One region of the Cupriavidus sp. H18C2 genome, then DNA from elsewhere that is predicted to be linked to it. Evidence: predicted binding sites of a transcription regulator. Region 1 holds the regulator's gene; the other holds the start of a gene.
What was found. Region 1 encodes NrdR, which represses ribonucleotide reductase genes. Its sites were predicted from a motif close to CACNANATNTNGTG; they were not measured.
Positions count from the first base shown of each region.

Region 2: EPAKOI_RS13945 (ribonucleoside-diphosphate reductase subunit alpha) is a predicted target of NrdR. The motif match lies at 1,477-1,490, and genes of this name have one in related genera.

Region 1 covers NZ_CP186010.1:2,651,534-2,665,921, reverse strand. The annotation lists gene EPAKOI_RS11995 (pilus assembly protein PilY) at 1-1,681, opposite strand, end outside; gene EPAKOI_RS11990 (hypothetical protein) at 1,699-1,809, opposite strand; gene EPAKOI_RS11985 (PilW family protein) at 2,026-2,955, opposite strand; gene EPAKOI_RS11980 (hypothetical protein) at 2,952-3,287, opposite strand; gene EPAKOI_RS11975 (GspH/FimT family pseudopilin) at 3,514-4,071, opposite strand; gene EPAKOI_RS11970 (type IV pilin protein) at 4,077-4,541, opposite strand; gene EPAKOI_RS11965 (pilus assembly protein) at 4,553-6,097, opposite strand; gene EPAKOI_RS11960 (hypothetical protein) at 6,000-8,432, opposite strand; gene EPAKOI_RS11955 (pilus assembly PilX family protein) at 8,497-9,138, opposite strand; gene EPAKOI_RS11950 (PilW family protein) at 9,129-10,082, opposite strand; gene EPAKOI_RS11945 (hypothetical protein) at 10,082-10,354, opposite strand; partial or broken gene pilV (type IV pilus modification protein PilV) at 10,455-10,670, opposite strand; gene nrdR (transcriptional regulator NrdR) at 10,948-11,415, opposite strand; gene glyA (serine hydroxymethyltransferase) at 11,568-12,815, opposite strand; ZMP/ZTP riboswitch at 12,996-13,098, opposite strand; gene ybgC (tol-pal system-associated acyl-CoA thioesterase) at 13,267-13,671, shown strand; gene tolQ (protein TolQ) at 13,668-14,351, shown strand; gene tolR (protein TolR) at 14,372-14,388, shown strand, end outside.
Region 2 covers NZ_CP186010.1:3,075,281-3,089,668, forward strand. The annotation lists gene EPAKOI_RS13945 (ribonucleoside-diphosphate reductase subunit alpha) at 1-1,231, opposite strand, end outside; gene ampD (1,6-anhydro-N-acetylmuramyl-L-alanine amidase AmpD) at 1,883-2,497, opposite strand; gene EPAKOI_RS13955 (sigma-54-dependent transcriptional regulator) at 2,490-4,142, opposite strand; partial or broken gene EPAKOI_RS13960 (histidine kinase dimerization/phospho-acceptor domain-containing protein) at 4,161-6,243, opposite strand; gene EPAKOI_RS13965 (PP0621 family protein) at 6,240-6,512, opposite strand; gene EPAKOI_RS13970 (cytochrome C assembly family protein) at 6,549-7,484, opposite strand; gene ffh (signal recognition particle protein) at 7,603-8,994, shown strand; gene EPAKOI_RS13980 (hypoxanthine-guanine phosphoribosyltransferase) at 9,050-9,592, shown strand; gene EPAKOI_RS13985 (LysE family translocator) at 9,644-10,282, opposite strand; gene EPAKOI_RS13990 (2OG-Fe(II) oxygenase) at 10,428-11,339, opposite strand; gene EPAKOI_RS13995 (lytic transglycosylase domain-containing protein) at 11,336-12,094, opposite strand; gene EPAKOI_RS14000 (proline--tRNA ligase) at 12,118-13,839, opposite strand; gene EPAKOI_RS14005 (RNA pyrophosphohydrolase) at 14,036-14,388, shown strand, end outside.

The DNA of each region.
Region 1 (14,388 bases):
CCGGCGCGGTGGCCGGGCCCGTGGCCACTGGCGACACCACGCCGATCGGCACGCCATTGCCACCGGACCACGGTAGCCCCGTGACCGCGTGGGCCGGCAAGCCATCGGTGCCGGCCACGACGACCGATTCGCCGGTCCCGGCATCGACGAGATAGCTGCGCGCTTGCCCGTGTTCGTCCAGTGTCGTAAAGCCAAGGTGCACCGGCGTGGCGCTGGATAGCGTCTCGATGCGCTCGCCGGCGTGCGGCAGCGTCAGCGTCCAGCCGTCTCCACGTGAGGCGGCGTCGGACCGTTCCGAGCGCAGCACGACGCCGTCGCCGCTCGGCAGCGCCAGGATACGTGCGGGCGTGCCAGACGCCGCCGGGTTTGCGCCATCGGCCACCGCCGTCAACTCGCTGGACGTGCCATAGACGATGAGCGCGCCCTGGCCGGTCTGCACCACGACTGGCGCTTCCACGGCCTGCCCGGCCACGCCGCGCTGCCGGTGGAGGCACGTCGCCGCCGGCCCCGGCGCAGGGCTGGCCAGATCGTCGAGCGCAAAGCGCCAGAGCCGGCCTTGCCGATCCGTCGCATACGCCGCGCGGGCCACGCCGCTGGCTGCGGATTGCACGGTGACGGCCAGCAGTTCGGCCGCGTCGGTCGGCGCGCCGCAGCCGGATGCTGGCAGCGCCATGCGACGCACGGCATGCGTGCCCGACCAGCGCTGGGGCGGCCGGTCTAGCGGCAGCAGCGCAAGGCCGGCCCGTTGTCCCGCGTCCCGGTCCGAAGCGACGAGCGCCCCCGCCGCCCAGCGTCGTATTCCGTCCTGTTTCCACATCACCGCGCCAACGGGCCCGCTGCCTGACAACGGCAACGCCGGATTGCCGCTGGCTTCCCATAGCAGGCCGATCGGTGTGTCGGCGTCCGGCGTGGTGACGTCGAGCACGAATACGGTGCCCGGGCGCGCGGGCGTCGTCGTCCTGGCTGCGGGGATGGCGCACAGTAGCAGCGTCCGCCACACGCCCGAGATATCGGCATCGATGCTGGACGGTCGCGGGCAGGGCGCGGCAGGCATGGCCCCGTTGGGGGCGGTGAAAGCGGCCGCTTCCGGCAGCATCGCCCGGGGCAGGAAGGCCGCGCGCTCGCGGCCCGTCACGGCGTCGAAGCCATGCAGCAAGCCGTCACGGGTGCCGAGCCAGACCATGGTAGGGCGTCGGTCATGGCGTTGGCGGAATTCCGCATGGCCGGGCTGCATCGGCTGCCAGGACGGCGGCGCCGCCACGTGGACGCGCGACCCCGCGGCGCTGCCCAGCCGCGTGTCGCGCCGCCTCAGGGTGCGGTCGCGCAGGTCGCCACGCAGCCACGCCAGCCGCGCCGCGCCCTGCCCGTCGGGCTCGATGCCATCGAGCACGGCCTGCGTCTCGGTGTCGAGGGCCGTCCAGTACAGCGGCGTCAGCCGGCTGCCGCCGAGATACAGCCGCCTGGCGTGAATGTCCTGTCGGTCGAGCTGGGCGCCGGCTTCCCATTGCGTCAGCACCGCCTGCGAAGACAGGTTCGCCGTGCGGAACGCCAGCGCGTGCAGTTGGCCGGTCCAGGGATAGGTGCCGGCCGCAATCCGATAGCCGAGCGGCAACTGGCCGGGCATGGCGGCGGCGCTGTCGATGGCTCCGGCCGTCAGCGCGAGGCCAACAAGCAGACGCAAGAATCGACGGCAGACGTTCATGGCTGGAACTCCGTCTGCAGCAGCACGCGGACATCCGGGTCACGCCCCAGACCCAGCGCGACGATTCGCATGCGCGGCCACATGCCCGAGGCCGGCGGGTCGTCCATGATCTCGATCAGGTAGCGTGGCGCGACAGTGGCGCCGATGACGCCGTCGGAGGGCCGCCTCGGCGGCCCGGAATGCGATCTCGCGGTCGAGCGGCTGGCTCGTGAGTTGCCGACCGGCCAGCAGGAAGTGCAGGGCGGCGACGCTGACGCCGCCCATCAGGAGCAGCAGCATGGCGACGCATGCCAGCAGCGCGGTGCCCTGACTGTGGTGGCGGGTCAACATAGTGACTCCTGGCAGGGCGACGGATTGCGCAGCCGCACGGTCGTCAGGAAGGCCCGGCGCCGCAGGCGCGGATGGGTCGTCGGGTGGAAGGTGTACGCGTCGGCGGTATCGGTACCGTCCATCGGAAACAGCCGAAGCGTCTGCACCGTACCTGGCGCGAGCGTTGGCCGGTCGCCGCGCACGACCAGCGCGATCTGGACGGCCCGCACCCGGTGCCAGCCAGCCGGGCCCTGGGCGTGCCAGGCGTCGGCCGGCACGAAGCGGTCGAGCGCGCCGTCGCCGTCGATGTCGACGCCATAGCGCAGTTGCATCGTCTCCACGCCGCGCACCAGGGTCCCGGCGGTATGCGCGTCGGACCGCACCCGGTTTCCCTGCCGGCTCGGATAGCGGCAGAGCAGTTGCGGCACGCCATCGCCGCCGGTGCCGATATAGAACAGATTGGTCGATGCGTGGTAGGGCGGCCGGCTACCCTCGGCCGCCACGGCGCGGGCCGGCAGCGGGTAGCCGCCGCAGTCGGTCATCGTGCCGTCGGGAAGGGTGGGATCGGCGGCGAGCCCGCTGCCCGATACGCGCACCAGCAACGCGTCGCTGGCATGCACGCCCGAGCGGCCGCACTGGAGCCCGGACTGGAGCCACGGCTGCGCGCAATCGTCCCGCCCTTCGACGGGCGAGGCCGGCGCGGCGTGAGCGGGCGCCAGCGCGACGTGCGCCGGGATCCATCCGGCCTGCCGGATCGCGTGCGACACGATGGCGAGCGCCCGCTGCCCGCGTTCTTCGATCAGCACGCTGTCGACCACGCTCGCGTAGGCGTCGCGCACGACCTGCAGGCAGGCCAGCACCGCCAGCATCGCCAACATGCCCAGCGCGACGCCGACCATCATCCCGGCCAGCGTGAAGCCCGCCGCGCGACGGCGCCCGATCATGGCCGCACCCACAACGCGACGTGGGTGGCCGGCGCCGCCATGTCGAACGGCGAGCCAGCGCGGGCCGACGGCAGCCGGGCGACAGCGATCCGCTCTCCCGGCGCGCAACCTTCACCGGCCGCCGGGGCCCCGCACAGCGCGACGCCGTCGGCATCGCCGCCGATCAGCGTCCAGCGGTCCGGGCCGGCTTCCGCCTGTTCGGCGACAACCCGCAGCGTGCCGTTCAGCCGTTCGAGATCGCCGCTCCAGCGTAGCCAACTGCTGCCGAGCATCGCAAGCGGCAGCGCGCCCAGGCCCACCAGCGCCAGGCAGACCAGCGATTCAACAAGCACGTCACCGCCCGCGCGAGCGCGAAGCGGCCGTAGGGCAGGGCGGTGCAGCGGGCAGGGAACAGCGGAAGACATGGCGCATCGGTTCGGTCGGAACGGATGGCCAAGATAGCGGCGAAAGCGGGGTCGAAACGTGTCGGGACGTTGCGGGGTTGCGTCAATGTGTGTCCGAGCCGGGCTCGGAACTGGCCGGGGGCGGCCGCTCCCGCCCTCGGCCGCGCCAGCCAGGCTACTGGTTGATCGTCGGCATCACGCAGTACTGCGTGTCGGCGGCGGGATTGCAGACCCGGGCCCGCCCGAGGGGACTGACTTCGACGAGTCGCCGCGCGTCGCCCAGCGTGAACATGATTGCCATCGCCATTTGCGCCTTGTTGGCCGACTGCGAATAGCCGATTGGCGAAAACGAGATGTACTTGTAGCCGTTCGTGGCGTCGTAGGCGTACTCCATGCCGTCCGGCAGCGGGTCGTACTGCGCGATGAGCGTGTCCGTGCCGTTGTACTTGCCGTCAGGCGACGCATGCTCGTTGAAGACCTGCCAGCCCTTCTTCCAGTCTTCGTCGACCGGCGCCACCGTGATGTAGCTGTTGCTGGCCGCTGCCACGGTGCGCGCCTTGGTCAATGCCGCGTTCAGGCTGTCCGCCGTGGTCAGCAGCCGCTGGTTCTTCATGAACGCGGCCATGCTGGGCACGGCGAAGCCGACGATGACCGCGGCTACCGCGATCGTGGTCATCAACTCGATCAGCGTGAAGCCGCGATGGCGCGGCAGCCTTTGCCGGGTAGCGGTCATGGCGGTCACCAGCAGTTGGGGACGGACTTGGGCGCCGTGCTGCCGATGGCGACCAGCTTCTCGTTGGTGCTGCGCAGTACCAGCGCGTCGCACGTGGGATCGTCGAAGCCGGCATTCGGCTTTGCACGCAGCTCCACGCACTGCCCGTCGTTGGGTGTCCCGGCACCGGTGCAGGGAATCGCCGAGATCGTGTACTTCGCGCCGGTGGGGTTGTCGCCCGAGTATTTCTTGTAGCCGTCCCAGGTGACGGTCGTGCCGGCGGCGTAGTAGGTATTCACCTGCGAAAAATGCCGCTCGAAAAGCTGCATGTTTTCCATCAGCGCCGCCTTGGCTTCGGTGCGCCGACCCTTGCGGATGAATTCCTGGTAGGACGGGTAGGCAATCGCGGCCAGGATGCCGATGACGGTGACCGTCACCATCAGTTCCATCAGCGTGAAGCCGGCTTGCCGGCTCCGCAGTCGAGTATGCATCGCGGGCTCCATCAGTCAATCTTGAAGTTGCGGACTTCGCGCCAGCTCTGGCGGCCCGGGCGCTTCTTCTGGCCGGGGTCGGTCGGGCCGCCGCCCGACGTGGAGATGGTGCCGTCGGCGCCAAAGCTCAGGGCCATCGTCTTGGTGGTCTGGATGTAGCCGCCGACTGAGCCGCGCGGGTCCGAACTGCGTGTCACGACGATGATCGTCGGCGCGCCGAGCAGGCCGTTGGACGACTGGATGCCCGATGTGCCGTTCACCGGCAGCCCCGTCAGCGTGTTCAGCGTGTAGCTGCGGCTGCCGCCGGCGGTGTTGCAGGCGTCGACGGCCGTGTAGATCGAGTTGAAGTACACAAGGCCGCCAGACAGCGCCGCCGAGGTGATCTGGCGCTCGGTCTTGTCCAGGAAGTCCATTACCCAGCCGGGCTTGCGCAGACCCACGAAGCCCGGCGCGATCGCCGTGCCGGTGAACTGGATCGTCGAGCCGTCGGCGCTGTACTTCAGCGTCAGCGGGTTCAGGGCGCTGCGGTTGCCGGCATACGACAGCGTGTTGTCGTCGTAGATGCCGTAGAAGGCGTTGCCCGACGTCGGGTTGGGTGCGGTGTCGGCCAGTTCGTAGTACTTGCCGGTACCGAACAACACCATGTAGCCGCCCGGCGCATAGGTCACCGAAGGCTGCATCGTGATGGGCTGGCGCGTGCCCGTGGTCTTGTCGGTGGCAATGAACATCGGCTTGCCGGGGTAGCCGCCATAGGCCGGCAGGGCGCCCTTCTCGCCGGCGTTCCACGTGTCGCTGGTGCCGGAGAGCGCGAACTTCCAGAGGTTGCCCTGCAGGTCACCCGCGTAGGCGGCCAGCGCGGTACCGTTCGCGCCGGCGACCACGGCAGGCGTGCTCAGGCCGTTGGCGGTGGAGTAGGGCGGGACCGCGGCCGGCACGGGCGTCTTGATCTTCCAGTAGTTGACGCCTTCCAGCCAGTTCTCGGAGGGCGCCTTGTCCAGCGACAGGATGAACAGCACCGCGGGGGCGTCGGCGTCGTAGGACTTGTCTTCCAGGTTCGCGTTGATGCCGTTGCCCACGATCACGTACCAGCCATACTGCGGCACGCCCTTGCTGTCCTTGCCCTTCATGAGCTTGGCGATCTGGGGCCGGCCCATGACGTTGCCCATGTCCTTGTCATGCTGGTCGGTGAACTCCCACAGCACATTGGCGGCGCCGAAGCTGTCCGGGGCGGTCACGTCCAGTGCGAACACGCCCTGGGCGCCGCCGCCAAAGCCAGCGGTCAGCACCGACTTCCACTTGTCGCCGATCTGGGCTTCGGTGATTGTCGGCGTGGCATCGACATAGGGCCGGTGGTTGTAGGTGCGTGAGGTCAGCTGGTTCAGGGTGCCGTACAGCGCGTTGGGCACGTAGGCCAGCACTTCGTCGCCGGTCTCGGCATTGAAGCCGTGCAGCATGCCGTCATTGGCGCCGACGTAGACCACCGGTGTGCGCGACTGGTAGGTCGAGTAGAACGTGCTGTAGCCGGTGCCCGGACGCAGGGGGGCGGGGGGCGCCAACGTACACGGGGCCCGAGTTGATGATGTCGCCGAGCCGGGTCTGGCGCTGGCGGAACAAGCCGCCGTTGCCGGCGCCGTCATTCTCCTGGCTGCGGTCGCCGCGCAGGTAGTCCACGCGCCTGCTGCCCAGGCCGTCGGCGCTGCCGGTTTCGGGATTCAGGTTCAGCGCCGTTTGCTGGTCCTTCGACAGGCTGTCCCACAGGAACGGCGCGCCGGTGCCGGTCTGGCTGTTCAGCGTATAGATGACGCGCGAGGCCGGAGTGCGCCCCGCGAGCTTCGCACCGGCTTCCCACTTCTGGGTGCCGGACACGCTCACCGTGCCGTCGGTGCCGCGCACCAGCGGGAAGGCCGTCAGCTTGCCGTTCCACTGGCTGTCGAAGCCCGGGGTGTAGACGGTCTGGTCGGTGAAGACGGTGTTGCTGCTCAGCGCGATGCCGGACAGTGTGCCGCCGGAGTTGGCCACCACGTCGAACACCTTGCGGATCGACCGGATCATGTCGGCCGGCTGGCTGGCCAGGAACCAGTTGGTCGGCAGTTTCGAACCGGGGGCCGTTTCCCATTCGGTATTGGTCTTGGTCAGCTTGCCGTTGACCAGTGTCTGGAACGGGTTGCCATCGTTGTTGCCGCCGTCCTTGAGGGCGTTCAGGAAGCCGCCGTACTTGGCCGCCAGGTAAATCTGGCTGCGGCGCTGCGCGTCGCCTACCGTGCCGTTGCCCGCCTCGTTCACGTCGATGCCGAAAGTGGTGACGCGGGCGTCCGGCATGTCGGGACGGAAGGCGGCCGTGTGCGCCCAGTACGCCACACCCGCCATGTAGTAGGACGAGTTCGACGAGCTCGGGTGCCCCCTCGAGAGCATGTTGGCAATGGTGGTGCTGGTATCCGCGTACGGGTTGCCTACGTCGGGACTGTTCATTTCCATGGCCTGGACGCGCTTGGTCCAGTCGACAACGTCGAAGCCGCTGTAGCTGTCCACGGCCCGCGTCGGATCGCCGCGCCCGGTGTAGGTGTTGCCGGGCACGTAGTTGTCCTGGTGGGTGTTGATGTCGCCGATCGTCAGCACATAGTTGCGCTGGCATTTGTTCAGCATCGGGTCGACGTTCCAGGACGAGTAGACCGCGAAGTTGTCGGTGTTGGCCGTGGTCAGGTTATTGACCGCTTCCGGCGTGGGACCCTTGTTGTGGAACTGCAGGTAGCGGATGGATTCGTAGAACAGTTCGCTCAGCGGGTCGTAGGTCTTGTACGAGCCGGTCGGGTTGTCGGTCGGCTTGCCAAGGCTGGTAATCGTCGTTCGGCCAAATTTGTTCAGGTAATTGACCACGCCGCTGTTGCCCGTGCTGTCGCCGAGCGGGTTGGCCGCGAAGACGCCGTAGGCATCCCATTCCTTGGCGGTGTTCGTGATGGTCTTGAGGTCGGTGTTGACGGCCGAATTGCCCAGGTACTTCATCGGCGCACGCAGCACACCGCCGTAGCGTTCGCTCTGCGCCAGGTTGCCGTTGTTGTAGTTGTCGTTCAGGTAGCCGAACGCCGCAAAGCGCACGCGCTCGGCGTTGCGCTGCATTTCGCCCACCGGCTTGTAGTTGGTGCCGTCGTAGCTGTAGCAGAGATCGGTCCGGGACGTGGCTTCGTTGCTGTCGCAGACCTGCACTTGCACCCGGTACGAGCGGCGTTCCGTCAGGTTCCCCCGTCGGTCGACCTGGTCCGCGTACTGGCCCAGGCTGCTGCAGCTCAATCCGTTGCTATCCGAGTTGGCGAAGAAGATATGGTTGCCACACGACGCCATGTACAGGGTGGAGTACGTGTATGGCGTGACTTCGCTGGGCGATACGCCATTGGCATTCTTCGACAGTGTCTTCAGCGGGAAATAGCTGCCGCTCTTGAAGAAGTCTGCCTGCAGCACGGCGCGCTGGAGCACGGTCTGGGTGCGGGTGTCGACCACGCGGTCGCCGCCGGTCATGGCCAGGCGCAGCATGTCGATGGCCGACGAGGCCGCCCAGTTCATGAAGTTGCCGCTGAACTGGCCAGAGCAGGTGCGGGTTGCCGACGCATTGCCGCTGATCGTGAAGTAGCCGTTCGTGGCATCGTACGTGTAGCACTTGCCGCTGTTGAAGTAGCCGACGTACTCGGTGTTGGCGCTGTATGCGCCGCGGTACGCCACGCCCGTGGTCGGAAACTCCACGGACAGCGCCAGCATCAGGTTCGGATGCAGGTTCTGCACCTTGCCATAGAGCGGCGTCTTGGCGATATCGACCGTCGGGACGGTCGGGGTCGTGGCGGCGCCGGCGAGCGTTGCCCAGCACAGGGCAACCAGCGGCAGCAATCGGTTCAGGATCTTCATGATGTAGGTCCCGTTGCGTGTAGGCAGAAGCGAAGCGGTTGGGAGATCGGGCCGGCGGCCCGCATCACGTGGCGGACGGCTGTAGCTGGCCCCGCCGATAGTAGGTCTGCACCACCGCGCGCGTGGTGTCGTTCGGCCCGAATCCCACGGCGGTGACGCGATAGATGAACGACGGCGGCGACTGCGTGCCGGTGGCATCCTCGCCCAGTTCGGTGTCCTGGAAGATCTCGATCAGGTAGCGGGGCTTGCGGGCCGGGGTCAGGCCCGCGCCGGTAGGGAAGGCCAGGCCGGTGAACGTGCCATATTCCACCGTCCGTTGGCCAACCTTGGTTGTCCAGTCGACCTGGTCCCAGATGTTCGTGGTGGTCCAGGTGTCCGTGGTGTCGCACAGTCCCAGCGTGGGGTCGGCCTTGCTGGTGCCCGTGCCGCAACCGACCATGAAGCCTTTGGGCGCGGTGGGGATGAACGAGTCGGCCCGGCTGCCGGATTCGATATCCTTCTCGGCGTCGCGCAGTGCTGCCTCGGCGGCCTGGAAGGCGATCTCGAAGTCGCGCTGGTTGCGCGAGCTGCGCTTGGTGTCGAGCGCGGCCCGGGCGCCGGCGATGGCGAGCATCGTGATGACCAGCAGCATGATCACGGCCGTGATCAGTGCGATGCCCTGCTCCCGGCGGGGCGCCAGCCTGTTGACGCGGGTCGTCAGAAGCATAGGACGTCTCCCTTGTAGCAGGTGAGGTAGTTGTGCAACTGCACAGTGGCCGTGTAGAGCTTGCGTGCGGCCTTCGTATCGACCTTCGGTACGTACGAGGCGTCCGGCAGGCTCGAACCCAGCGTGCCAAACAGATTGAAGGTGCCGGCGTCGGTGCCGGTGGCGTTGAGGTTGTCGGTCCTGACGACCATTGCCACCTTGGCCGTCAGGACCATGTCCCATTCGTTCGTGCCGATCTGGTCCGCGGTCACGAACTTGTCCGGGACTTCGTCGTCGTTGACAGCAATGCCGTACAGCACCTGGAACGCTTCCACGCCGGGCACCAGTTCCTGAGTGACGTAGCTGTCTGGCACCACCGCGCCGTTCTTGCGCTCGGGGTACTTGCACATCAGCGCCGGCTTGCCGTTGCTGCCCGTGTCGACGTAGAGCAGGGCCAGGCCGCGTTGCTTGGCGGCGGTGTTCTTGTTCTTCTCGTCGAGGGCGCCGACGGCCATGCCCGCGCAGTCCACGACGGAGCCGTCCGGCGTACCGTCGGGATTCGAGATGCCGAAGAAGCGGATCATCACTGCGTCGCTGTTGTTGATCGCCACGCCGCCGCCGCAGGTCACGCGCTGCAGTCCGTTTGCATCGGGCGTGATCTGAGGCGCCGCGCAATGGTCCTTGCCGTCGATCATCGGGTCGTCGACCGTCATCAGGCCCCCGCCGCCGCTGGCAGGCGGGGTGAAGGCGGTTTGCCGCAGCATCCGGGTGACCACCGAAATGGCGAAGTTGCCACGCTCTTGCAGGTTGGCGCTGTCATCGATGGTCGCGTAGCTGTTGCGACTCATCATGTAGAACGCCAGGCCGGCCGACAGCAGCAGCAGCGACAGCACCAGCGTGACCATCAGCTCGACCAGCGTGTAGCCGCCGGAGCGGCGCCGGGTGGTTGGAATCGTGCGGCGCATCACTGCTCCACCCCCGGGAGAATGGTGACCACGATCTGGGGCTTGGCATCGCCCTTGGCGTCGCGGGAATCGGCCAGTTTCGAGCCGGCTGGCACGTCTGTGCCGCCGGTGTCGGCAAAGCGTGAGACCCAGCCGATCTTGACGACCAGCGGCGTAGCCGTGGCGCCGCCGGGTCCCACGGCGCAGCCCCAGTCGTAACCGGTATCGAGGTTGAAAGCCGTGGCGTCGCGGCAGACCACTGCGCGGCCCTTGGGCAGGTTCGCGGCGATCATGCGAGCCCATTCGGCCTGGTCGAACGCCGCAGTCAGGGGGGGCGCAGGTCTTGGCGTCGCCGGTGCACGGCGTGACGTAGGGATTGGCGTTGTCGGCGATGGCGGGCGCGCCATTGCTGGTGTCGAACTTGTCGTAGGCCCCGGCCCGGGTCAGCGCGTCGTTCGCGCGCATGCGATCCGCCATGTCGTTGGCGATCTGCAGCGCCACGATGTCGTAGGAAGATTGCTGGGCGAAGCGGAAAGACTTGACGAGCAGGTTGGCCACGCCGAGCACGCCGAAGGCGAGCACGACGATAGCAACCAAAGCTTCAAGCATGGTGAAGCCGGCTGCCTCCCGGCAGCGGAATTGACCCATTTGTAACTCCCGTCCAAAAAACGACAGTTCTTTTTTGTTCTTTGCGCGGCGCGCTGGAATTCTGTGTGCGTCCGGGCCTCTGTCGGGACCGGTTCCGCTGGCGGCTGTTTGTTGCCGCGCTGCCGTTCGTGCCGGTTCGGTTTGGTCCGATCCGGTCCGACGGGAGCGCGCGCCCGCTCGCCCGCCTCCTTACCCAAAGGAGGCTAGTGCAGATTAGACAGCTTTTTTGGCCAAGTGGCTACCCCTTTCGTGGGGTAGGGGTTGAAAACTCGTCGAGTACGTCGCGGAATTCCGACACATCCTCGAAGCTGCGGTAGACCGAGGCAAAGCGGATGTAGGCAATCTTGTCCAGCTTGCGCAGTTCGCGCATGACCAGCTCGCCCACCTGGCTGCTCGAAATTTCCTTCTCGCCCAACGCCAGCAGTTTTTCCTCGATGCGCAGGATGGCTTCGTCGATGGCCTCGGCCGATACCGGCCGCTTGCGCAGCGCCAGGCGCATGGAATCCTTGAGCTTGGCGCGTGTGTAGTCCACCCGGGAGCCGTTTTTCTTGACGATGGCCGGGAAGAACAGTTCGATGCGTTCGTAGGTGGTGAAGCGGCGATCGCAGGCTTCGCAGCGGCGGCGGCGGCGTACGGTTTCGCCGTCTTCCGAGACGCGGCTATCGAGGACCTGGGTATTGGAATGACCGCAGAAGGGGCATTTCATGCCTGACCACCTGAAGAAATGTGCCAGCCCGCATTTTGCATCTTTGAATTCTGCTGCGGGATTGCGGCGGGTCAACCGGCGCCGCCGCCCGGAGGCGGCGGCGCTGTTGGTGCGTACTGACTATCGGTACGCGGAAGGACCGTCGCGGCCGATCAGCCGTACACCGGGAAGCGGCGCGTCAGCGCCGACACCTGCTCGCGCACGCGGGCGATGTTGGCGGCGTCGTGCGGGTTGTCCAGCACGTCGGCGATCAGGTTGGCCACCTGGCGTGCTTCTTCTTCCTTGAAGCCGCGCGTGGTCATGGCCGGCGAGCCCAGGCGGATGCCCGAGGTCACGAACGGCTTTTCCGGGTCGTTCGGGATGGCGTTCTTGTTGACCGTGATATGCGCGTCGCCCAGGATCTTCTCGGCTTCCTTGCCGGTGATCTGCTTGGCGCGCAGGTCCACCAGCATCACGTGGCTTTCGGTCTTGCCCGACACGATGCGCAGGCCGCGCGAGATCAGCGTCTCGGCCAGCACGGCGGCGTTCTTCACCACCTGCTGCTGGTAGGTCTTGAATTCCGGTTGCAGCGCTTCCTTGAACGCGACGGCCTTGCCGGCGATCACGTGCATCAGCGGGCCGCCCTGGATACCCGGGAAGATGGCCGAGTTGATGGCCTTCTCGTGCTCGGCCTTCATCAGGATCACGCCGCCGCGCGGGCCGCGCAGGCTCTTGTGGGTGGTGGTGGTCACGAAGTCGGCGTGCGGCACCGGGTTCGGGTAGACGCCCGCGGCGATCAGGCCGGCGTAGTGCGCCATGTCGACCATGAAGTAGGCGCCAACTGCCTTGGCAACCTTGGCGATGCGTTCGAAGTCGATGCGCAGGGCAAAGGCCGAGGCGCCGGCGATGATCATCTTCGGCTTGGTCTCGTGGGCCTGCTTTTCCAGCGCGTCGTAGTCGATGTCTTCCTGGGCGTTCAGGCCGTAGCTGACCACGTTGAACCACTTGCCGCTCATGTTCAGGGCCATGCCGTGCGTCAGGTGGCCGCCTTCGGCCAGGCTCATGCCCATGATCGTGTCGCCCGGCTTGAGCATGGCGAAGAACACGCCCTGGTTGGCCTGCGAGCCCGAATTGGGCTGCACGTTGGCGGCTTCGGCGCCGAAGAGCTGCTTCACGCGGTCGATGGCCAGTTGTTCCACCACGTCCACGTACTCGCAGCCGCCGTAGTAGCGCTTGCCCGGATACCCTTCGGCGTACTTGTTGGTCAGTTGCGAACCCTGGGCGGCCATCACGGCCGGCGAGGTGTAGTTCTCGGAAGCAATCAGTTCGATATGGTCTTCCTGGCGCTGGTTTTCTTTCTCGATGGCGGCGAAGACTTCGGGATCGATCTGTTCGATCGTGAAACGGCTGCGTTCAAACATGGCGTGACTCGTCTGTAAAAAGGAAAGCGGACGGCAATGTCGATATGAAGATCGGTTGCGGATCGGCGTTCGGATGGAAGCGGGAAAACTTCGCGGATAGGGCGCGCGGGGAAGGCACTGGCGTCCAGCATCGTGGGCCGCAACGCGCGGCGGGCCGATGCAGGGCGCACCCTGCTTCCCATTCGCTGCCCAGGCGAGCGGCAGGCGCTTGCAACTTCACGCCCAAAGATCTTGCGCTTCCTCGTGGTAGTACCCACTGACTTCGCCAGTCGCGCAAGGTGGAATGGTTGCCGCAGAGTTTATGCGAACGGGCCGCTTGCCGCAACCCGCGAGGTCAAGCCCGGGGCCGCCGTGCGGCCTGCGCGGCCAAGGGCTTGTGGCGCATGGCTCGCAACTTGCTGTTGCAAAGTCGCGTACGGGTTAACCAGTGCGCTCCGTTACAATGCGGGCCATGCCAAATTTCGTGTGGCCGCTGCGCGTGTACTGGGAAGACACCGACGCTGGCGGCGTGGTGTTCTACGCCAACTATCTCAAGTTCTTCGAGCGGGCGCGGACCGAATGGCTGCGCTCGCTCGGCATTGAACAACAGACCCTTGCCGATGCGTCCGGCGTGGTCTTCGTCGTACGCAGTACCGCGGTGGAATACAATGCGCCCGCCCGGCTGGACGACCAGCTGGAGATCCGTACGCTCGTCGAACGGGTCGGGCCGGCATCGGTCCAATTCGCCCAGGAAGCCTGGCGAGGGGACGTGATGCTGGCCAGCGGCAAAATCCGTGTGGGATGTGTCGATAAGGCCACATTCCGTCCGGCCCCGATTCCTGCTCCTGTTCTCGCCACTATTAAAAACGCTCGATGAATCCGGTGACCGTCACACAAGACCTGTCGATCATTTCGCTGGTCCTTCACGCCAGCCTGCTGGCACAGGCCGTCATGGCCCTGCTGCTGGTGATGTCCCTGTTCTCGTGGACCTACATCTTCCGCAAACATCTGGCGCTGCGCGCGGCGCGCACCCAGACCGAGGGCTTCGAACGCGATTTCTGGGCCGGCGGCGACCTGCAGGCGCTCTATAACAGCGCCGTCAACAACCGCCACAACACCGGCGCGCTGGAACGCATTTTCGAATCGGGCATGGGTGAATTCCTGAAGGCCCGCGAGCGCAGCAACGACGCCGGCGCGCTGCTCGACGCCGCCCGCCGCGCCATGCGCGCCGCGTACCAGCGCGAGATGGACGTGCTCGAATCCCACCTGCCGTTCCTGGCGTCGGTGGGCTCGGTCAGCCCGTACATCGGCCTGTTCGGCACGGTCTGGGGGATCATGAACGCGTTCCGTGGCCTGTCGAATGTGCAGCAAGCGACGCTTGCATCGGTGGCCCCCGGCATCGCCGAGGCGCTGGTCGCTACCGCGATCGGCCTGTTCGCCGCCATCCCGGCCGTGATTGCCTATAACCGCTATGCCACCGAGATCGACCGGCTGGCCATCCGGTTCGAAAGCTTCATGGAAGAATTCCTGAACATCCTGCAGCGGCAGACCCGCTGAACCGACTGGGGAGCACAGCCATGGCAGCCATCCAGCG
Region 2 (14,388 bases), 420 kb from region 1:
AGTCGTTGCCCAGGCCGCCGGCAAACTTCGACAGCAGCGCGTTTTCCTTGAGCGCCTCGTAGATGCCTTCCAGGTCGTCCGAGACCGTGGTCAGGTAGCACGACGAGAGCTGCGAGCGGCGCGTGCCCGAGTTGAACAGCGTCGGCGTGGACGACATGAAGTCGAACGACGACAGGAGCTGGTAGAACTCGATGGCGCGGGCCTCGCGGTCCTTTTCCTCCAGCGCCAGGCCCATGGCCACGCGCATGAAGAACGCCTGCGGCATCTCGATGCGCTGCTCGTCCACGTGCAGGAAGTAGCGGTCGTACAGCGTCTGCAGGCCCAGGTAGTTGAACTGGAAGTCGCGCGACGCGTCCAGCGCGGCGCCCAGGCGGGCCAGGTCATAGGTGGCCAGCTTCTCGTCCAGCAGCTCGGCCTCGATGCCGCGCGCGATGAACTTCGGGAAGTACTCGGCGTACTTGGCCGACATCTCGGCCTGCGTCACCTCGGCGCCCAGGATCTCCTTGCGGATCGTGTGCAGCAGGATGCGGGCGGTCACCTGGCTGTAGGCCGGGTCCTTCTCGATCAGGGTCCGCGCGGCCAGGATGGCCGAATCGTAGACCTGCGTCATCGGCACGCCGTCGTACAGGTTCTTGAGCGTTTCCTTCAGGATCGGCTCGGCGCTCACGGCGCTGCCCAGGCCGCTGCAGGCGTTGTCGATCAGCGCGTGCAGCGCCACCAGGTCCAGCGGGCGCGAGGCGCCGTTGTCGGTCACGTTGAACGACACGCCGGATTCCTGCACGCGGGCCACGGCCTGCGCGTTGGCCTGCGCGCGCTCCTGGGTGCGCTTCTCGCGGTACAGCACGTAGGCACGGGCCACCTCATGCTCGCCCGAGCGCATCAGCGCCAGTTCCACGTGGTCCTGCACGTCCTCGATATGGAACGTGCCGCCGTTCGGGCGGCTGCGCAGCAGCGCGCGCACCACGTCCTGGGTCAGTTGCTCCACGATCTCGCGCACGCGCGCCGAGGCCGCGCCCTGTCCGCCGTTCACGGCCAGGAATGCCTTGGTCATGGCCACGGCGATCTTGTTCGGCTCGAACGACACCACGGCGCCATTGCGGCGGATCAGCTTGTAGTCCTGATACGAAACGCCTGCGGCGGCTGCGCCCTGCTGCGAGCCGGCTGCCGCGCCACCAATGCCGGTGGCGCCGGTTACGCCAGTGGTTTGTTGTTCGTTTTGGGCCGTTTGCATGAGGTAACTCCGGTTTTAACCCTGTAATGAGTGCTGTAGTTCTTCGACTGAGACGACAAAGTCCCTAGCAAAATGCGCTGTCTAAGACACTTGATTCCGGTGCTGCCAAATGCGAACCAAACTGCTCGTACGGACATTTTGCTAGGGACTTTCGGTACTACGCCGGCCCGGTGGCCTTGCCTGGCCCAGACGTCGCATCCTGCGGCGGCGCCTGCTGCACTTCCGGGCCGGTTCCCCGGCAGCACCACTAGATATTGTGGTGCCGATCAAAACTGGGCCTAAGTATAGTGAAACGAAAGCGAATGACCAGTCTTGACAAGTGCGTGGCGGCGTCCACGCCGGCGGGTGCGGCGGCGCCACATTCCCGCAAAGCGCGCTGCCTCAAGGCTTGGCGCCGTCACGTTCGGCGGCGCACACAATCCGGAAATAATTTTTATTGGGAATGGATCACCGATAGGCGCCCCGGAATCGGGCGGACAGCGTCCGGCCGGGGGCGCGATTGTAGCGGCGAATGCGCCGGAATGATGCGGCGCGCGGGCCGCTGCACCGCAATTTTTCACCGTGATGACACCCTGCGCCACGTAAGGTCTTCCGGCATCACTCCGGGTGCAAACGGTGCGTGCGGCGTTTGTGCAACACCGGGATAAATCCCTAGTCGGGGTCGTCGCCGGGGTGCCGGTAGGGCAGCAGGCTGCCAGGCAGTCCGGCCAGCCTGGCAAAACGGTCCCAGTCGAAATGGGGCCCCGGATCGGTCTTGCGCCCCGGCGCGATGTCGCTGTGCCCGGCCACGCCCCGGATCGGATAGGCCACCCGCAGCCCCGCCACCAGCGCGGCGGCCGTGTCGTACTGGGCCAGCGTGAACGGCTGGTCATCGGCGCCTTCGATCTCGATGCCGATCGAGAAGTCGTTGCAGCGCGGCCGGCCGCAGTAGTCGGACTGACCCGCATGCCACGCCCGCAGCCGGCATGGCACGAACTGCACCAGTTCGCCATCGCGGGCGATCAGGAAGTGCGCCGACACGCGCACGTCGCGGATCGTCTCGAAGAACGGATGCCGCGCCACGTCGAGCCGGTTCTGGAAGAACGCCTCGATGTCGCCCGTGCCGAACTGGCCGGGCGGCAGGCTGATGTTGTGGATGACCACCACGTCCACCGGCTCGCCGTCCGGGCGTGCGTCGTGGTTCGGCGACGGCACGCGGCGCGCGGCCGGCACCCAGCCGTCGGCGTCGGGCAGGAAGGCGTCGGGCGCGCCGGCCGTGTCAGGCATCGCGTCCCTCGCCTTCGGGCAGCGGCTCGCCGTCGTCGGTGGCGGCCTGCCCCTCGCGGCCCTCGCGCTCGTCGCGGATGCCGAGCTGCTGGATGCGGTAGCGCAACTGCCGGAAATTGAGCCCCAGCAGCGGCGCGGCGGCCGTGCGGTTGAAGCCGGTCTGCCGCAACGCGCGCAGGATCAGCTCGCGCTCCACGGCTTCGAGCCGCGCGGGCAGGTCGATCGGAAACGCGAGGTCTTCCAGCGCCGTGGCCAGCGGGTCGGGCGCCACGGCGGCGCCCGGCGCCGGGTCCGGCACCAGTTCGGGCGGCGGCGCGGCCGGCGCGGCCATGCCCGTCGACCCAGGCCAGCCGGCCGAGGCGCCCCAGGCGTGATAGCCGGCCTGAGCCGGCGCGGGCGCCAGCATCGGCGCCGGCGCACCGGCCTGCCAGAGCGTCGCGCGTTCCATGCCAGCGTCCAGCGGCCCCAGGTCGGCCACGGCGATTTCTTCCGATTCGGCGAACGCATAGGCGCGTTCGAGCAGGTTTTCCAGTTCCCGCACGTTGCCGGGGAACGGGTAGGCGGTCAGCCGCTCCAGCGCCGCGCGCGACAGCCGCTTCGGATGCGCGTCGCCGTAGCGCGTGGCCAGGTGTTCCAGGATGGCGTGGGCCAGCACCGGCACGTCCTCCACGCGCTCGCGCAGCGTCGGCATGCGCAGTTCCAGCACGTTGAGCCGGTAATAGAGATCCTGCCGGAACGATCCAGCCGCCACCATCGCGGCCAGGTCCTTGTGGCTGGCGCACATCACGCGCACGTCCACGCTGTCTTCCTTGCTGGCGCCGATCTTGCGCACGCGGCGTTCCTGCAGCGCGCGCAGCAGCTTGACCTGCATCGCCAGCGGCAGGTCGGCCACCTCGTCCAGCATCAGCGTGCCGCCATGGGCGGCCTGGAAGAAGCCGCCGCGCTCGGCGTCGGCGCCCGTGAAGGCGCCCTTCACGTGGCCGAAGAACTCGGCCTCCATCAGCGTCTCGGGAATCGCGCCGCAGTTCACGGCGACGAACGGATGCGCCGAGCGCGCGCTGATGGCGTGGATGGCACGCGCCGCGCGCTCCTTGCCGCTGCCCGATTCGCCGCTGATCACCACCGGCGCCATGCTGCGCGCCAGCCGCGACAGCGATCGCCGCACCTCGTTGATGGCCGCCGACACGCCCGGCAGCAGCCCCGCCGCGCGATCGGCCAGCTCCGACGCCTCCGCGCCCTGCCCGCCCTCCACCGGCGCGCGCTGCTGGCGCCCCAGCGCGTTCAGGATCAGCGTGCGCAGCTGGTCCAGCGACACCGGCTTGGCGATGTAGTCGAACGCGCCGGCCTTGAGCGCGTCCACGGCGTTGTCGGCGCTGCCATAGGCCGTGATCACCGCCACCGGCGTGCGTTCGGGCGACGCCGACAGCTGCCGCACGATGTCGATGCCCAGCCCGTCGCCCAGCCGCATGTCGGTCAGCACCAGGCTGTAGCGGCGCTCGGCCAGCCGCAGCCGCGCCTCGGCCAGCGAGCCGGCCATCACCACGTCATGGCCCATGCGGCGCAGCGAGATGTCCAGCAGCTCGCGCAGGTCAGCCTCGTCGTCGATGACGAGGATCGGATCGGGAGCGGGCGGTCGGGCTGGCATGGCGGTGTGGGTGTCCGGTTATTGTTGTGCGGTGCGCGGCGGCGTGCGTGCGGGGGCGGCAGTGGCGGTAGCGGTAACGGGGTGGGAGGCGATGGCCGCGTCGACCACGTCCGGCGCCTGCAGGCGCATCGTCAGCACGAACGCCTTGGCCGGCAGTGTATCGCGCGCCCCGCCGGCCAGCGTGCCGGTGTGCTCCAGCAGCGCGTCCAGCACGATGGCGCCGTAGCGCACCTGCGCGTCATTGGCCCCGCACAGCTCGCGCGCCATGAACAGGCCCAGCCCCGTGCCCTGCGGATTGCTGGTGAAAAACGGCTCGAACAGGCTGCGCTGCTGGTCGCGCGCCACTTCGGCGCCGTCGTTCCAGACGATCAGCTCCGCATGGTGCTGGTCCAGCGCGTGGGCCAGCATGCGGATTGCGCCGGGCAGCCGGCTGCAGTAGCGCCAGGCGTTGTCCAGCAGATTGCCCAGCACCTGCTGCAACTGCGCCACGTCGAAGATCACCGGCCCCTGCAGGTCCACCGTCACGCGGATCGCATTGGCGTTGACCTCGGCGCGGGTGCCGGCGCGCGCGCGCATTTCCAGCCGCCAGCGGTCGACGATCTCGGGCAGCGCCTGCGCCAGGTCCACGGCGCTCTGGTCGGTCCGGGGCCGGCGCGATAGCTGCAGCACGTCGGACACCACCTGGTCCAGCCGCCGCACGTTGTCGCTGATGATCCGCAGCAGCCGCGCGTCGATGTTGCCCTCGCCGCCGCCCGAATCGGCCAGCAGTTCGTTGGCCTGGCTGATCGCGGCCAGCGGGTTGCGGATCTGGTGCGCCACGCTGGCCACCAGCCGGCCCATCGCGGCCAGTTTTTCCTGCTGCACCTGCTCGGCGATGCGTTCCCAGCTTTCGATATGCACCAGCACCGTGTCGCGCATCTCGCTGCGCAGCAGCGTCTCGTCCTCGGGGCTCCACGCCATGGCCTCGTTCTGGGCGATGGCCAGCCGCAGCCGCGCCGCGCCCTCGGGCGACATGTCGTGCAGGCCGGCCGTGTCGCCGCCCAGCGTGGACACACCGCCCAGCGTGGCCCGCAGCCCGGCCAGCCCCGGCAGCACAAAGCGCAGCCGCAGCCGCGTGTGCAGCATCGGCGCGCGGCTGGCCGACGGGCGCGATGGCAGCGGCAGCAACTGCAGGATGCGCGGCACGTCGTCCTTGCGATGAATCCAGTCGCGCAGCATTTCCATCAGCGGCTGCAGCCGCGGGATGCGGCGCAGGTCGAACAGCACGTTCTCGCGCTCGCCGGCGCGCACCTGCCCCTGCTTGATCCGCTCGTGCGGCTGCACGCCCAGCAGCACGAACGCGGCCGGGTTGGCCGCCACCACGGCACCGTTGGCGCGCACCAGCATCACGCCGTCCTGCATGTCGTTGACCATCAGCCGGTTCACAAGCTGCTGCAGCCGCAGTTCCTGCTCGCGGGCCAGCGCCAGCTGCTCCTGGGCGATCTGGCGGTTGGCCAGCGTGTACATGACCAGCGCGGCGATCATGAAGACCAGCCCGAACAGCCCCGATCCCAGCAAGTTGGCGTCGGCCTGGCGGGCCAGCAGCGTCTGGGCGAAGGGGTTGAACATCACCAGCATCGCCGACACGGCCGCCGTGAACAGCGCGAACAGCAGGCTGGTCAGCGCGCCGGCCTCCAGCGCGGGCAGCAGGAAGATCATCGCCAGCCCTTCGCCGTGGCTGCCGGCGCCGCCGAGCACCAGGTAGATGGCGGCGAGCAGCAGCAGATCGACGATGACCTGGGCGCGCACGCGCAGGTGGAAGTGGCGCCGCCACAGTGTGCCGAGCAGCGTGGCCAGCGCGATGCAGAGATACGGCACCACCACGGGGGATGGCCGCCGCGGTGCGGGCGCTGGTGGCGATGCCGACCATCGACACGGCGCTGCTGCCGCGCTCCAGCGGCAGCCAGGCATAGCCCAGCAGCAGCAGCGCCACGGCGGCGCGGGTCCAGCAGAAGTAGCGCAGCAGGCGCCAGTGGAAGTCGGGCGGCTCGGGCTGGCGCCAGAGCGCGGCAAGCAGGTGCCAGCCGCTCAGCCTGGCCCAGGCCGACGGCCGCCGCGTCATGCGCCGCCCTCGCCGGCGGAATCGGGCAGATGGCTGCGGCGGCAGTAGTGCAGGCCGTGCCAGGCAATGGCGTCGCTGCCCGGCAGGTGCACGCCGCATTGCGCGCACTGGACCATCGGCTCGGACGACCCGTCCGCGCCGTCCGCCCGGGCGGCCTCGCGCCGCGCCTGCGCCTGGGCCTGCTCGTCACCTCTCTGCGCGCTGGCGCGCGCGCGCAGCCACCACAGGATGCCCAGCACGACAGCCAGCAGGAGTAAGATTCTTGCCATGGATTGGAACGGTACGAGAGAAGACGGCGCGCCCGGTCAGGTGATCCGGTGCAGCACCACCTCGATGACGAAGCGGCTGCCGACATAGGCCAGCAGCAGGATGGCGAACGACGCGATGACCCAGCGCAGCGCCGTCCGCCCGCGCCAGCCCCGGAAGCGCCGGCCGACCAGGATGCCGCCGAACATCACCCAGGAGATGATGGCGAACACGGTCTTGTGGTCCACCCGGAACGCGCGGGCGAACAGTTGCTCCGAGAACAGGAAGCCCGACGCGATGGTCAGCGTCAGCAGCACAAAGCCGGCCGCGATCAGCCGGAACAGCAGCTTTTCCAGCGTCAGCAGCGGCGGCAGCAGGTCCAGCCAGCGGCCCAGCCACTGCCCGGACGCCGGCTCGCCCGCGGCCGGCCGGTTGAAGCCGTGCAGCCGGCGCTCGGCCAGCAGCATCAGGAAGGCGTGGAACGCGGCCAGCGTGAACAGCCCGTAGGCCACGTTGGCAATCACGAAGTGGAGCTTGAACAGCGGCCGCGCGGCATAGCCCAGGATCTGCGCGCCCGGAAACGCCAGCGGCATCAGGCTGGCCAGCATCGCCACCGGGAACACGATCAGCCCCAGGCCGGCCAGAGAGAAGAAGAAGCTTTCGATCCAGTAGATGCCCACGCCCAGCCACAGCATGGCCGACAGCGCGAAGGCAAAGCCGAACATCATGTGGTCAGACGGGAAGATGGTCTCGTGCAGCAGCACGCCGTGGCTGACCAGCGCGGCCAGCACCGCCGCGTGCCACCAGGCCGGCTGCCCGGCGGCCGCGTCGCCCGGCACCGGCGCGGGCACCAGCACGGCCATTGCCGCGGCGCGCCCCTGCGGCCCGACCGCTGCCCCGCCGGCGGCCGCCAGTTGCGGGTTGCGCGTCGCCCAGCCGTGGAAGGCCAGGCCGCAGTAGAGAATTGCCGTCAAGGCATACAGTACAATGGCCATTTGCGCAGTTTACCTTAGTGCCATCACGGGTGGTTCTGGCGATGGATTCCCGCCACAACGCCCCCGACATGCCGGCTGCGCCCCCGCATTCCAAGCCGAATCCTCTCCCTTTTCTGCCATGCTGGATAACCTCACACAACGCCTGGCGCGGGTCGTCAAGACCATGCGCGGCGAGGCCCGACTGACCGAGGCCAACACCGCCGAGATGCTGCGCGAAGTGCGCCTTGCCATGCTCGAAGCCGACGTGGCGCTGCCCGTGGTGCGCGAATTTGTCGCACGCGTCAAGGAAAAGGCGCTTGGCGAGGAAGTCGTCACGAGCCTGACGCCGGGCCAGGCGCTGGTGGGCGTGGTGCAGCGCGAGCTGACCGCCATCATCGGCGGCGACGACGCCGTGGCCGACGCCAAGGTCAATGAGCTGAACCTGAACGTCCAGCCGCCCGCCGTGATCCTGATGGCCGGCCTGCAGGGCGCGGGCAAGACCACCACGTCGGGCAAGCTGGCCAAGTGGCTCAAGGAAAACCGCAAGAAGAAGGTGCTGACCGTGTCGTGCGACGTGTACCGTCCCGCGGCCATCGCGCAGCTCAAGACCGTGTCCGAGCAGGTGGGCGCGGACTTCTTCCCGTCGCAGCCGGACCAGAAGCCCGTGGACATCGCCCGGGCCGCGCTGGACTGGGCGCGCAAGCATTACCACGACGTGCTGATCGTCGACACGGCCGGCCGGCTGGGTATCGACGAGGCGATGATGCAGGAGATTGCCGCGCTGCACGCCGAGATCAAGCCCGCCGAGACGCTGTTCGTGGTCGACGCCATGCTGGGCCAGGACGCCGTCAACACCGCCAAGGCGTTCAACGACGCCCTGCCGCTGACCGGCGTGGTGCTGACCAAGCTCGATGGCGACGCGCGCGGCGGCGCCGCGTTGTCCGTGCGCCACATCACGGGCCGCCCGATCAAGTTCGTGGGCGTGGGCGAGAAGCTGGACGGCCTGGAGCCGTTCTATCCCGACCGCATGGCCCAGCGTATCCTGGGCATGGGCGACATCCTCGCGCTGGTGGAGGAAGCCCAGCGCGGCGTGGACATGGAAGCGGCCGAGAAGCTGGCCAAGAAGATCAAGAAGACCGGCGGCTTCGACCTGGAAGACTTCAAGGCCCAGATCGGCCAGATGAAGAAGATGGGCGGCCTGGGCAGCCTGGTCGACAAGCTGCCGGCCCAGTTCGCGCAGCAGGCGCAGGGCGCCAACATGGACCAGGCCGAAAAGCAGGTGCGCCGCATGGAGGGCATCATCAACAGCATGACCCCCGCCGAGCGCGCCAAGCCGGAGCTGATCAAGGCCAGCCGCAAGCGCCGCATCGCGGCCGGCGCCGGCGTGCCGGTGCAGGAGGTGAACCGCCTGCTGAACCAGTTCGACCAGATGCAGGGCATGATGAAGAAGCTGAAGGGCGGCGGCATGATGAAGATGATGCGCCAGATGGGCGGCATGAAGGGCGGCATGAAGGGCCTCTTCAACCGCTGATCCGCCGGCTCCCGCCCCTTTCCGCAAAAAAGACACGTAACAGGACACACCGATCATGATGACCGCCGAACAGGCCCGCGAACTCTGGGCCAGCTCCGAGGAAATCGTCAGCGCCCAGGAGGTGCAGGACTCGCTGGACCGCATGGCCAGCGACATCACGGCGAGCATGGGCGACGCCTTTCCGCTGGTGCTTTCCGTGATGGGTGGCGCCGTGGTGTTCACGGGCATGCTGCTGCCCAAGCTGCAGTTCCCGCTGGAATTCGACTACATCCACCTCTCGCGCTACAACAACAAGACCGTGGGCGGCGAGATGCAATGGCGCGTGGCGCCGCGCGAATCGGTCAAGGACCGCGTGGTGCTGGTGCTGGACGACATCCTGGACGAAGGCGAGACCATGGCGGCCATCCGCGAGCGCATCATGGACATGGGCGCCAAGGAATTCCACGCCGCCGTGCTGTGCGAAAAGACGCTGACCAAGGCCAAGCCGATGCACCCGGACTTCTGCGGCTTCCAGGTGCCGGACCGCTACGTCTTTGGCTGCGGCATGGACGTCAAGGGCTACTGGCGCAATCTCGGCGCCATCCGCGCGCTGGTCTGACGCGGCGCCGGCGCCCGGCTCCGGGCGCCCGCCACCACTGCCCTGCCCGGCTCAGCCGCCGTGCGGGGCCGCGCCCAGGATCGGCCAGAGCGATGCCAGCAGCAGCAGCGCCATCGTCACGTTGAACGCGCGCAGCACGCGCGGATTGGCCAGCCAGCGGCGCAGGCCGGCGCCGAACACCGCCCAGGTGGTGATGCTCGGCAGGTTCACCATCCCGCACAACACGGCCATCAGCGCCGCGTTGACCCAGATGTTCGGATGCAGCACATAGGCGCTGCACGCCCCCACCGCCATCACCCACGCCTTCGGATTGACCCACTGGAACGCGGCCGCGCGCAGGAATGTCATCGGCCGGCTCACCTCGCGGTCCTGCAGGCCGCCGGCCGTGGCCAGCTTCCACGCCAGCCAGACCAGGTAGGCCGTGGCGGCCACGCGCAGCACGTTCCACGTCCACGGCAGGGCCGTGAAGACCGAGCCGAGGCCGAGGCCGACCACCGTGATCATCACCACCATCCCGATCGAGATGCCGAGCAGGTGCGGCACGGTACGGCGCAGGCCGAAATTGACACCCGACGCCAGCAGCATCGTATTGTTCGGGCCGGGCGTGATCGACGACACCAGCAGGAAGGCGCTGTACGCCAGCAGCACGCTGGTGCTGGCGGCAAGTTGGGGCGTGGCGGACAGGGCCATGGCGAACTCCGAAGACTGGAACAGGCACTCAGTCTAGGGACACGTCACGATACAGTACCGGTACAGTTGGGAGGAAAAGCGCCGATACGGGCCCGCCGTCCGGAGGGAGACACCGGGTGACGGGGCCGGCTATTCAAGGGTTCGATCAGACCTGGCTGCGGTAGGGATGCTCGCGCAGCCACTTGGTGGCGATCCACTTCTCGCCCGATTCCACGGGCAGCCCGGCGTGCAGGGTGCGCTCGTCCAGCGTGCCATCGGCCTGCTTGTAGCGGAAGAACACCGCGTTGCCCTTGACCGGCGCCACTTCAAGGCCCAGCTTCGGGAACGCCGTGGCGCCGCCCGAGGGCGGGCTGTTCAGGTAGATCACCAGCGTTGCCACGCGCTGGCCGCCCACGCGGAGCTGGCGCGCCTCGCCGGCGCGGTTCGGATTGAAGAAGTCGAAATGCGGCTGGTATTCGCCGCCAGGCTTGTAGTTCAGGATCTGCAGCCCTTCGCCGTGGTCGACCGGCAAACCCGTGATAGCCGCGATGCGCGCCTCGATGCGCTGGATCAGCGCGTGCTCGCCCACCTGGAACATTGCGCCCATGCTCGTGCGGGCGTCGATCAGGTTCTCGTCGCCGGTATCGGGATTGACCACCGGCGAGCGGTGCAGGCGGTCGCGCGCCAGCGAGATCAGCGCGTCGCACTCGGTGCCGTCCAGCAGGTTCTGCAGCAGCAGGATGCGCGGCGCTTCCAGCGCGAACAGGATCGGCACGTCGCGGCCGTCGTGGTGGAACGCGTTGCGGCCGGTGGGTGCCTGGGTCTCGGCCGGGGCGGCCGCCGGCGGCTGGGGCACGCCGCGCGGTCCGGGCGGCGCGGGCGCCGGGGCCTGCCGCGCCGGGGCCCGATGGCCCAGGGCCGCGTTGACGGTATCGCGGGCAAACGTGGCGTCGTAGCCCGAGCGCAGCATCGACAGCACCAGCGCCTCGGCATCGAAACCCTGTTCGATATGCCGCGCCAGCCATTGCTCCAGCTCGGGGGACGTCGCGCGATAGCCCGCGCGGGATTCTCGGGTCATGACGGATTGGTCAGCCGCTGCGGCGAAAACGGGTTGCGCGCCGGAGACTCCGGCGGCAGCGTGCGGCGCGCCGGCGCGGTGGCGGCCGGCACGGCGCCGTCCGGATCGCCCGCAATCGTCACCGTGGCCTCGGAATACTGCCAGCGCTTCCAGGCGCCCAGCACCGCGTTCGGGTACTCGGCCCGGCCCCGGCTGCCGTTGTAGCGGCCCAGCGCCAGGTACAGGTCGCCGTTCTCGCGATCGAGGTAGTGGCGCAGGATCGTGCAGCCGTACCGCAGGTTGCTCTGCAGGTGGAACAGCTTGCGCGTGTCGCCGTCGCCGATGGTGCGCACCCAGAACGGCATCACCTGCATCAGCCCGCGCGCATCGGCCGAGCTGATCGCGTACTTGCGGAAGCCGCTTTCCACCTGCACCAGGCCCAGCACCAGCGACGGTTCCAGCCCGGCGCGCTTGGCTTCGTAATAGACGGTTTCGATCAGTTCCACGCGCGTCTGCGGGTCAGGCAACCGCGCTTCAAGCCGGCGCGACATCTCGCCCAGCCATTTCAGGTAGCCGAGCCGCTCGGCGCCCGACGCAAACACCGGCCGGACCGGCCGGTTGTCGGCGATGGCCGCCGCCAGCGCGCCGCGCACGGAATCGGCCAGCGCCTCTTCCTTCTGCGCGCCGGCATGCGCCGCCGTGGCCAGCACGGCACACAGCAGGCCGGCGGCCAGGGCAGCCAGGGGGCGGCGGATGGGGAGAAGCTGGGCGGGCATGGCGCGTGGGCTCGGGGCGGCGGTCAGCTTGCCAGCAGGCCGCGCACGTGCGCCACCACGTCGGCCACGGCCACCGGGGTGGCCTGGGCGTCGCGGCGGCCCTGGTACTCGACCTTGCCTTCCTTCAGGCCGCGGTCGCCCACCACCACGCGGTGCGGCACGCCAATCAGTTCCCAGTCGGCAAACATCACGCCCGGGCGCTCGCCACGGTCGTCCAGGATCACGTCCACGCCAGCGGCCAGCAGTTCGGCATGGATGCGGTCGGCCTCGGCCTTCACGGCCTCGTTGCGGTCGTAGCCGACCGGGCAGACCACCACGGCGAACGGCGCAATCGCCGCCGGCCAGATGATGCCGCGCTCGTCATAGTTCTGCTCGATGGCGGCGCCCAGGATGCGCGTGACGCCGATGCCATAGCAGCCCATCTGCATCGGCTGGGTCTTGCCGTTTTCGTCCAGGAACACGGCGTTCATCGACTCCGAATAGCGGGTGCCGAGCATGAACACGTGGCCCACCTCGATGCCGCGGCAGATTTCCAGCGTGCCCTTGCCGTCCGGCGAGGCATCGCCGGCCACGACATTGCGCAGGTCGGCCACCACCGGCTCGGGCAGGTCGCGGCCCCAGTTCACGCCGGTGTAGTGGTAGTCGCGCTCGTTGGCGCCGCAGCAGAAATCGGCCATGTTGGCGACAGTACGGTCCGCCACCACCTTGACCGGCTTCTTCGTGCCGATGGGGCCCAGGTAGCCCGGGGGCGAGCCGAACGTGTCGACGATCTCGGTCTCGGTGGCGAATCGGAATTCGGCCAGGCCGGGCACCTTCGACGCCTTGACCTCGTTCAGTTCGTGGTCGCCGCGGATCAGCAGCAGCCAGATCTGCACGCCGGCGTCGCCGTCGGTGGCCAGCACGATCGACTTGACCGTCCGGGCCAGCGGCATGCCTAGGAATTCGGCCACGTGCTCGCACTTGGCCTTGCCGGGCGTCGACGTCTTCGTCAGGTCCTCGGCCGGCGCCGGGCGCGCGGCGGCCAGCGGCAGGGCCTCGGCGGCTTCCATGTTCGCGGCGTAGTCGGACGTCGGGCAGTAGACGATGGCGTCCTCGCCAGTCTCCGCGATCACGTGGAATTCGTGCGAGCCGGACCCGCCGATGGCGCCGTTGTCGGCCGCCACGGCGCGGAACTGCAGGCCGAACCGCTGGAAGATGCGCACGTAGGCGTCGTACATGCTCTGGTACGACACCTTCAGGCCGTCCACGTCACGGTCGAACGAGTAGGCGTCCTTCATCGTGAACTCGCGGCCGCGCATGATGCCGAAGCGGGGCCGTCGCTCGTCGCGGAACTTGGTCTGGATCTGGTAGAAATTGACCGGAAGCTGCTTGTAGCTGCGGATTTCGGACCGGGCGATGTCCGTGACCACTTCCTCGGACGTCGGCTGGACGGCAAAGTCGCGCTCGTGGCGGTCTTTCAGGCGCAGCAGTTCCGGGCCCATCTTGTCCCAGCGGCCGGTTTCCTGCCACAGCTCGGCCGGCTGGACCACCGGCATCAGCAGTTCCACGGCGCCGGCGCGGTTCATTTCCTCGCGAACGATGTTCTCCACCTTGCGGATCACGCGCAGGCCCACCGGCATGTAGCTGTAGATGCCGGCGCCCAGCTTGCGGATCATGCCGGCCCGCATCATCAGTTTGTGCGACACGATTTCCGCGTCGGCGGGGGCTTCCTTGAGGGTGGAAATGAAGAAATGCGAGGCTTTCATCCGTTGGTTTCTCGTGATGCGGGTCGTGGCGGGCCGTCGGCGGCCGCGCCGCCGGACGGCGGCAAAGGGCTTCCGGTTCCGGGGAGACGCGCCTGAAACTGCCCATCTGCTCGGGAAAACCAGCATTCCCGGGGTCAGGCCGTTGCGCGCGCATCCCTTATAATCGACGTAATTCTAAAGGATTCGAGGTGCAGTCATGCTCGATCGTGAAGGCTTTCGCCCGAACGTCGGCATCATCCTCATCAACGCACGTAACGAGGTTTTCTGGGGCAAGCGAATCGGCGAACACTCCTGGCAGTTTCCGCAAGGTGGCATCAAGTACGGCGAGACGCCGGAACAGGCCATGTATCGGGAGCTGCAAGAAGAAGTCGGCCTGCTTCCGGAGCATGTCAGGATTGTCGGTCGCACGCGCGACTGGCTGCGTTATGAGGTGCCGGACAAGTTCATCCGCCGCGAGATCCGCGGCCATTACAAGGGCCAGAAGCAGATCTGGTTCCTGCTGCGCATGGTTTGCCGCGACTGCGACATCCACCTGCGCGCATCGGACCA